DNA from 2 places in the Pseudofrankia sp. EUN1h genome. Region 1 is predicted to be linked to the other one. Evidence: riboswitches for the same ligand, from Rfam matches in the RefSeq annotation. Region 1 holds a riboswitch; the other holds the start of a gene.
The links. A riboswitch is a leader RNA that binds a small molecule or an ion and turns the genes downstream of it on or off. The one in region 1 is predicted to bind ZMP and ZTP.
Positions count from the first base shown of each region.

Region 2: it holds a riboswitch for ZMP and ZTP, as region 1 does, so the genes downstream of both, BCD49_RS19860 (phosphoribosylaminoimidazolecarboxamide formyltransferase) here and glyA (serine hydroxymethyltransferase) in region 1, are expected to answer to the same signal.

Region 1 covers NZ_MBLN01000063.1:109,591-113,129, forward strand. Annotated here, with positions in the region: gene BCD49_RS23245 (aldehyde dehydrogenase family protein) at 1-251, shown strand, start outside; gene glyA (serine hydroxymethyltransferase) at 336-1,598, opposite strand; ZMP/ZTP riboswitch at 1,711-1,797, opposite strand; gene BCD49_RS40965 (alpha/beta hydrolase) at 1,908-3,539, opposite strand, start outside.
Region 2 covers NZ_MBLN01000056.1:64,768-68,306, reverse strand. Annotated here, with positions in the region: gene BCD49_RS19870 (TetR/AcrR family transcriptional regulator) at 1-312, opposite strand, end outside; gene BCD49_RS19865 (nuclear transport factor 2 family protein) at 409-1,242, shown strand; gene BCD49_RS19860 (phosphoribosylaminoimidazolecarboxamide formyltransferase) at 1,272-2,417, opposite strand; ZMP/ZTP riboswitch at 2,452-2,534, opposite strand; partial or broken gene BCD49_RS45140 (HhH-GPD-type base excision DNA repair protein) at 2,702-2,797, shown strand; gene BCD49_RS19855 (carbon-nitrogen hydrolase family protein) at 3,037-3,539, opposite strand, start outside.

The DNA of each region.
Region 1 (3,539 bases):
TCGAGCTGGGCTTCCCGTGCGTCTGGGTGGCGCCGTGGTCGGCGAAGGACGGCGCCGGGCCGCTGCGCGACACACTGGTGCTCACGGCGATCACCGAGGACGCCGGGCTGGTGGACCGGCTGGTCGACGACCCGTCGATCAGCAACGTCTACCTCGGCGACCACCCGACGTACTGGATGCGCCCGAACGTTCCGCACGACGGCTACCTCGGCGAGTTCCTGATGCGCACCAAGGCCGTCATCCGGGATTAGGCCTGCTCGATGCCAGCAGACGAACGGCGGCCGGCCGCCAGGCGAGACGCCTGGCGGCCGGATACGTCGTTGCTTGGCGAGCGGTTACGCCCAGCCCGGCATGGGGTAGCCGGCGGTGAGGTCGCGGACCTCGCCGGCGATCTGGGCGAGGACCGCCTCGTCGTCGTCCGCGGCGGCCTTGACGGCCTGGTCGATCCAGGCGGCGATCTGGCGCATCTGCCCGGGGCCCATGCCGCGGGTGGTGACCGCGGCGGTGCCGAGGCGCAGCCCGGACGGGTCGAACGGCTTGCGGGTGTCGTACGGGACGGTGTTGTAGTTCAGCTCGATGCCGGCCCGGTCGAGCGCCTTCGCGGCCGGCTTGCCGCCGATGCCCTTGCTGGTGAGGTCGACGAGGATCAGGTGGTTGTCGGTGCCGCCGGAAACCAGGTCGAAGCCGCGCTCGGTGAGCGCCTCGGCCAGCGCCGCCGCGTTCGCGACGATCTGGTGGGCATACGTCTGGAAGTCGGCCGTCGCCGCCTCGCGCAGCGCGACGGCGATCGCCGCGGTGGTGTGGTTGTGCGGGCCGCCCTGCAGGCCGGGGAAGACGGCCTTGTCGATCGCCGAGGCGTGGGCCGCGTCGGTCATCAGCATCGCGCCGCGCGGGCCGCGCAGCGTCTTGTGGGTCGTGGTCGAGATGACCGGTGCGTAGCCCACCGGCGACGGATGCGCGCCACCGGCGATCAGGCCCGCGATGTGCGCGATGTCGGCGGCCAGGACCGCGTCGACCTCGCGGGCGATCTCGGCGAACGCCGGGAAGTCGATCGTGCGCGGGATCGCGGTGCCACCGGCGAAGATGACCTTCGGGCGCTCGGCGAGCGCGAGCTGGCGGACCTCGTCCATGTCGACCCGGCCGGTGTCCTGGCGGACGTTGTAACGCACCGAGCGGAACCACTTGCCGGTCGCGGAGACCGACCAGCCGTGGGTGAGGTGGCCACCCATCGGCAGCGCCATGCCCATCACGGTGTCGCCCGGCTGCAGGAACGCCAGGTAGATGGCGAGGTTGGCCGGCGAGCCCGAGTATGGCTGGACATTGGCGTGCTCGACGCCGAACAGCGACTTGGCCCGCTCGATGGCCAGCGCCTCGATCGGGTCGATGAACTGCTGGCCCTCGTAGTACCGCTTGCCGACGTAGCCCTCGGAGTACTTGTTCGTCAGGATCGTGCCCGCCGCCTCGAGAACGGCGGTGGAGACGTAGTTCTCCGACGCGATCAGGCGGATCTTCTCGTACTGCCGCCGTGCCTCGGACTCGACCAGGTCAGCGATCTCCGGATCGGCGCTGACGAGGTGTTTGATGGCTGGCTCGTGCATGGGAGACCTCCAGGGATGTGGCTGCCCGGCCCGTCCGCGTCCACACGTCGCCGGTAGGTCGTCCGCATGGGCCGCCGACGGACGATGRGCACTGTGGGCAGGCGCTGTCCGCCGGTGACACCCAGGCGCACGGTGCCGTGCCYATCGGTCGCTCCCCGGTGGTTGATTCCACCCCAGCACGCCAGTCACGACTTGGCCTGAAGTCTAGCCGCCCGCCCCTGGCGAGCTTTCCACGCCCGGCGGGGGCACCGGACCGACGCGGTCAGGAGCGGTCGGAGCAGTCGGGAGCGGTCAGGGGCTGTCCGGCGGTCAGGAGCAGACGGTGCCGGGCTTGGGCGTGACCAGGTCGATCAGGTAGCGGTTGACGGCGTTGTGGACGCAGGTGCTGGGGCCCTCGTAGGCGCCGTGGGTGTAGGAGCGCCACGTCAGCAGGACGGCGTTCTCCAGCTGGCCGGCAAGCGAGCGTGCCTCCGGGTACGGCGTCGCCGGGTCGCCGGTGGTGCCGACCAGCAGGATCGGCGGCGAGCCCTCGGCCCGGAACGGCCCGGTGTAACGGTCGGCGGACGGGACCGGCCAGAAGGCACACGTCATGCCGCCGAGCGCCAGGGACGATCCGAAGCGCGGGGCCTCCCGGGAGAGATCGCGCACGAACCGCCGGAAGACGGCGAGGTCGGCTGGATAGGTCTGGTCGGCGCAGTTGATGGCGGTGTTCGCGTCGAAGGAGTTGTCGTACGTGCCGTCCTGGCGCCGTCCGGATCCCTGGTCCGCCAGCGACCGCAGCACGGAGCCGTCGTTGAACTCGTCGGCCAGCTCCAGGGCGACCGCGAGGATCGGCCACTGCTCCTCGCTGTAGAGCAGCTGGAGCACGGCCGTGATCGCGGTCGAGTCGTCGACCGGCCGGGTCCTGTCGGCGTCCTTGCCCTGTGCGTAGATCGGGTGCTTGGCGAGCCGGGCGATCAGCCGGTCGTAGGCGCCCCCGGGGTCGCCGTGGCCGAAGCCGCAGTTCGGGTCGCTCGCGCAGCTGGCGAGGAAGGCGTTGAAGGCCGCCTCGAAGCCCAGGGCCTGCAACCGGGTCTCCGCGAACGGACTGTTCGCGGACAGCCTCGGGTCGACCACCGCGTCGAGGACCATGGCGCGAATGTGGGTCGGGAACAGCTGGGCGTAGGTGGCGCCCAGCTCCGTGCCGTACGAGGCGCCGTAGGCGGTCAGCCGATCGTCACCGAGCGCGGCGCGCAGCACGTCGAGGTCGCGGGCCGCGAACTCGGTCGACAGGTACGGCAGCAGCGTCGCGCTCCAGCGCTCGCAGCCCCGCGCGACCAGCCGGTCCGACGCGGCGGTGTCCTCGAAGCCGGCCAGCACCTCGCCCTCCCGGGCGGGTGGCTGCCCGGCGGGCGCGGCCGTGGCGGGCGACGAGGACGGGCCGTGAGCCGGGCTGACGACGTCCGGGGAGACGGCCGTGGAGGAGCCCGAAGAGCCGCCCGGTAGCCGGTCGACGTCCTCGTCGATCTCCTCGCCGGCCCCGGCACCCGCACCGGCACCCGCGCCCGCGCCGGCTCCGGCGGCCCGGTGCGGAACGACGGCGCCGCCGGACAGCTCGCTGGCCTTCTGCCGGTCGGTGAGGCAGCGGACGGGCGCGCTCGCGCCGACACCCCGCTGGTCGAACCCGACGATGTCGAACCGGTCGCGTACCGCCTTGTCGAACAGCTCCGGGTACGTCCGGATGGAGTCGACGCCGGAGACCCCGGGGCCGCCTTCCAGGTAGACGAGGGATCCAAGTCGCCGCGCCGGTTCGCCCGCCGGTCGGCGGATCACCGCCAGATCGATCGTCCCGTTGCCGGGATGCGCGTAGTCCAGCGGGACGGGCAGCGTCGCGCATTCCAGTCCCGTGCCACACGCCGTCCAGGCCGACAGCCGGCCCGTCCCGGCCTGCGGCGACGGAGC
Region 2 (3,539 bases), on a different contig from region 1:
CGGCATCTGGGACGCGAGCGTCAACTTCGTCGACCCGCCCTCGACCATGGTTCGCAGCAGGTCTCGGAAGGCCTGTCCGGGGTCGGATTGGGCAGCCAGGGTGGATGCCCGCTCGTTGAGCAGATCGAAGTGGCGGACCAGGGCCGCCTCCACCAGCGCGGCCTTCGTGGGGAAATGGCGGAACACGGTCGCGATGCCGACCTCGGCGCGGCGTGCGACGTCCTCGGTGGAGCCGGCCGCGCCGTGCTCGCCGAACACCGCTTCGGCGGCGGCCAGGATGCGCTCGCGGTTGGCGACGGCGTTCTTCCGCACGGCTCTCACCTACCTCCGGTCCGGCCCTGCCGCCCTTGTAAACGAAGTCCAGACTCCGCTACTGTTGGCGGAGTCGCGACTTCGTTTGGAGGCTCGATGGTACCGACACCTGCCCCGGCCGACATCGTTCGCATGGTCACCGCCGGCGTGAGCCGGCTGGTTTCTGGTGATCTCGCACCGGACGAGCGGGAGCGTCAGCTCGACGCGCTCGCCGGCCTGTACGGGGAGCGGACCGACGTCCGGCACCCGTTTGCGCCGTTGGGTGATCAACCGCTGCGTACTCGTGCCGAGCTGCGCCAGCACTTCGYCGGGTCAGCCGGGCGAGTAGCCGGTGTTCGGTCGTTCGCACCGACGGAGATGGCCGTGCATCGGACGGCGGATCCGGAGGTGGTCGTCGTGGAGTTCACCTACACCGGGATGGCCGACCGCGGCGAGTTCGCCCTGCCGTGCGTGTTCGTGGTCCGTGTCCGTGACGGGCAGATCGTCGAATCCCGCGACTATGCCGACCACATCGGCCTGGCCMGAGCCTTCGGCCGGCTGGAGCCGCTGGCGCGGGCGCTCGTGGACGACACCGGCCGCGCACCCGCCGGGCCGACGAAGGCCCAGACAAGTCGGGGCCTGGCGCATCGCATGCACGCGGCGTTCAACGCGCTCGACCTACCGGCGGTCGACGAGATCTTCACCGCTGACTTCTACAGTCACCCGCTCCAGTCCCGTGGACCCGGCATGGTCAAGGAACGGTGGCTCGCCATGCGCACAGCCGCACCGGATCTGCGCACGGAGGTCGTTGACCTGGTCGCCGAGGACGACCGCGCCATGATCCGCTCCCGGCTGACCGACAACACTGGAGAACTCATCGAAGTCATCCGTGTCGCCGACGGACGGATCGCGGAACTGTGGGGCGCTCGCACCGGTCCCGTCGGGACATGAACTCGGTGCTGGAGGAAACCGAAAGAACGTCAGTGTCGGAACAGGCGCAGTCCGGTGTGGACGAGGGCGACCTCCTGATCGTGACAGGCGGCGATGACCTCCGCGGAGCGGATTGATCCGCCGGGTTCGGCCACGTAGCGCACCCCGTGACGGCGGGCGTGAACGATGTTTTCCGGGAAGGGCAGAGCGCCATCGGAAGCTAGGCTGACCTCGTCGAGCCGGCTCAGCCACTGGGCGCGCTCCAGGGCGGTCAACGGCGGGGCCCCTCCAGGCCTGGGTGGGAGGCCGGAACCGGCGGCGCCAGTGTCGAGGTACTGAATCTCGTCGTTGATGCTATCTTGGATCTTCGGGTTCTGGCCGATGTGCAGCGCTCGGACGCGGGGGTGGCGGCGTAGCCACCAGGTGTCGGATTTCGCTCCGGCGAGGCGGACGCAGTCCACCCGGGATTGTTGGCCCGCGCCGACGCCAAGCGTCATCCCGCCTCGGACGTAGGCGACCGAGTTCGACTGCGTGTGACGGGCCACGATCAGGCCAAGGAGCAGGTCGTCGAGGGCGTGGTCGGGCACCGTGCCGACGCGGACATCAGCCAGCGTCTGCCGGTTGGGCACGGCGTCGTCCCAGGTCTGGGTGAAGCGCATCCCGTGCACCTCACGGATCTCTCGGGCGGGCGGCCGGTGGGCAGGGTCGGCTTCCAGGACCAGGAACGTGCCGTTCTTCTTCGCGGACAGGGTCGCCACGGTCCCGGGCTCATAACCGGGCGCGACGATTCCGTCGCAGACCAGTCGGCGCAGCAGTACGGCCAGCTCCGCGTCGACCGGGGCGGAAACCGCGGCGAAGTCGCCGTAGGAGCTTTTCGGGTCAGTGTCGCGGGCCCGCACGTAGGCGCTCGTCAACATCCCCACCGGCGACGCGCCGAGCCCGTAGGTCTCGGTCATCGTCTCGTCGAGCGGCCCGGCGAGTGCGGCACCGGCGGGTGAGAGATGTTTGAAGGAGGCGGCCGCGGGCCGGCCCAGGGCATCGGCCGCCTCCCTGACGAGTTGCCAGGCCTCCAACGCGTCCAGCATGTTGATGTAGGAAGGCTGGCCGTGCAGGACCCGCACCGGCGGGCTGGCGTCGTCGACCGGGTTGGCCGTCGCCGGCTGCTGGTGGGGGTTCATGCCATACCGCAGGTCCATCGGCCGTCCTCACGTCGCGCGGAGTCATCTGCGCGTCGCGGGCCCAGGCGGTCGGCGTCGACGGTCTTCCGGCCGTTCCCCGGTGGTCATCCACCCGCGCCAGTAGCGGCCATGCGCAAATGTAGCAGCCACACGTCAGCCCGCGGCCGTCCTCGGCGGGAAAGGCGGATGACGGACACCGTCGCGGCCTGCTGTGGCCCTTTCACGGACGTGGCTGACCGACAACACCGTGATCTGGCCAGCGGCGAGGCGACCGCCGCGCAAGGGCCGGCTACCGTACTCACGTGGGACTTCACCTGAGCCAGAACGACGCGGCGGACGAACTGCTGACCAATGACCCGCTCGCGCTGCTGATCGGCATGGTTCTCGACCGGCAAGTCGGACAAACAAGGAACGGCTGGGGCCTCGTCTCCCGATCCGTGCATCGGCGACAATGAAACGTGGCGGCGCCCGGAGTACGGCCGGACTCGCCGACGGGCTTCTGCGACCTCGCCTTTCGTCTGGCTGCGCGGAGGATGCCGCCGGTGCGTCAGGGCACGCACCGCGGCGGCGCCGCCCGCCCGAAGCGTCTACCCGGGATGGGCGAAACGCTTCGGGCACGCCCGTCGAGACCTTCGTGTTAGAGCGAGCTTCGTTGTGCTCGAGGATCGTCGTCGACGACCGCGGTTGCGTACCTGCCGGCGCGGGCCGTTCGGCGCCAGGGGCGCGCGAGGCTTTCATGTTCGCGGTCGATATCGACGGTGGCGATGGCCGAGGTGGCGTGCGGTCCGCATCGGGTCGCCCAGTGACCGTCAGGCCCAGCGATTCCGGACGGCGCGGCGGCCGCGTCGACGGCGACCGTGGCATAGCTGATCCAGTAGCTGTTGGTGCTGGCATGCGCCTGTGTCTGCAGGCCGAAGGTGGTGCCATTGTCCATGGTGGAAAGCAACACGCAGTGAACGTCGGCTCGCTCGTACTCGGCGAACAGCTCCGGATACACGCTTTCCATGCCGAGCGCGCACCCGAACCGCACCTCGTCGACGTCGAAGGTGATCGGACTGATGCCGGGTGTGTACAAATAGCTGACCTTGGTGTTGGACAGCATCCGTTCGTCGTAGCGGGTGATGATATGGCCGTGGTCGT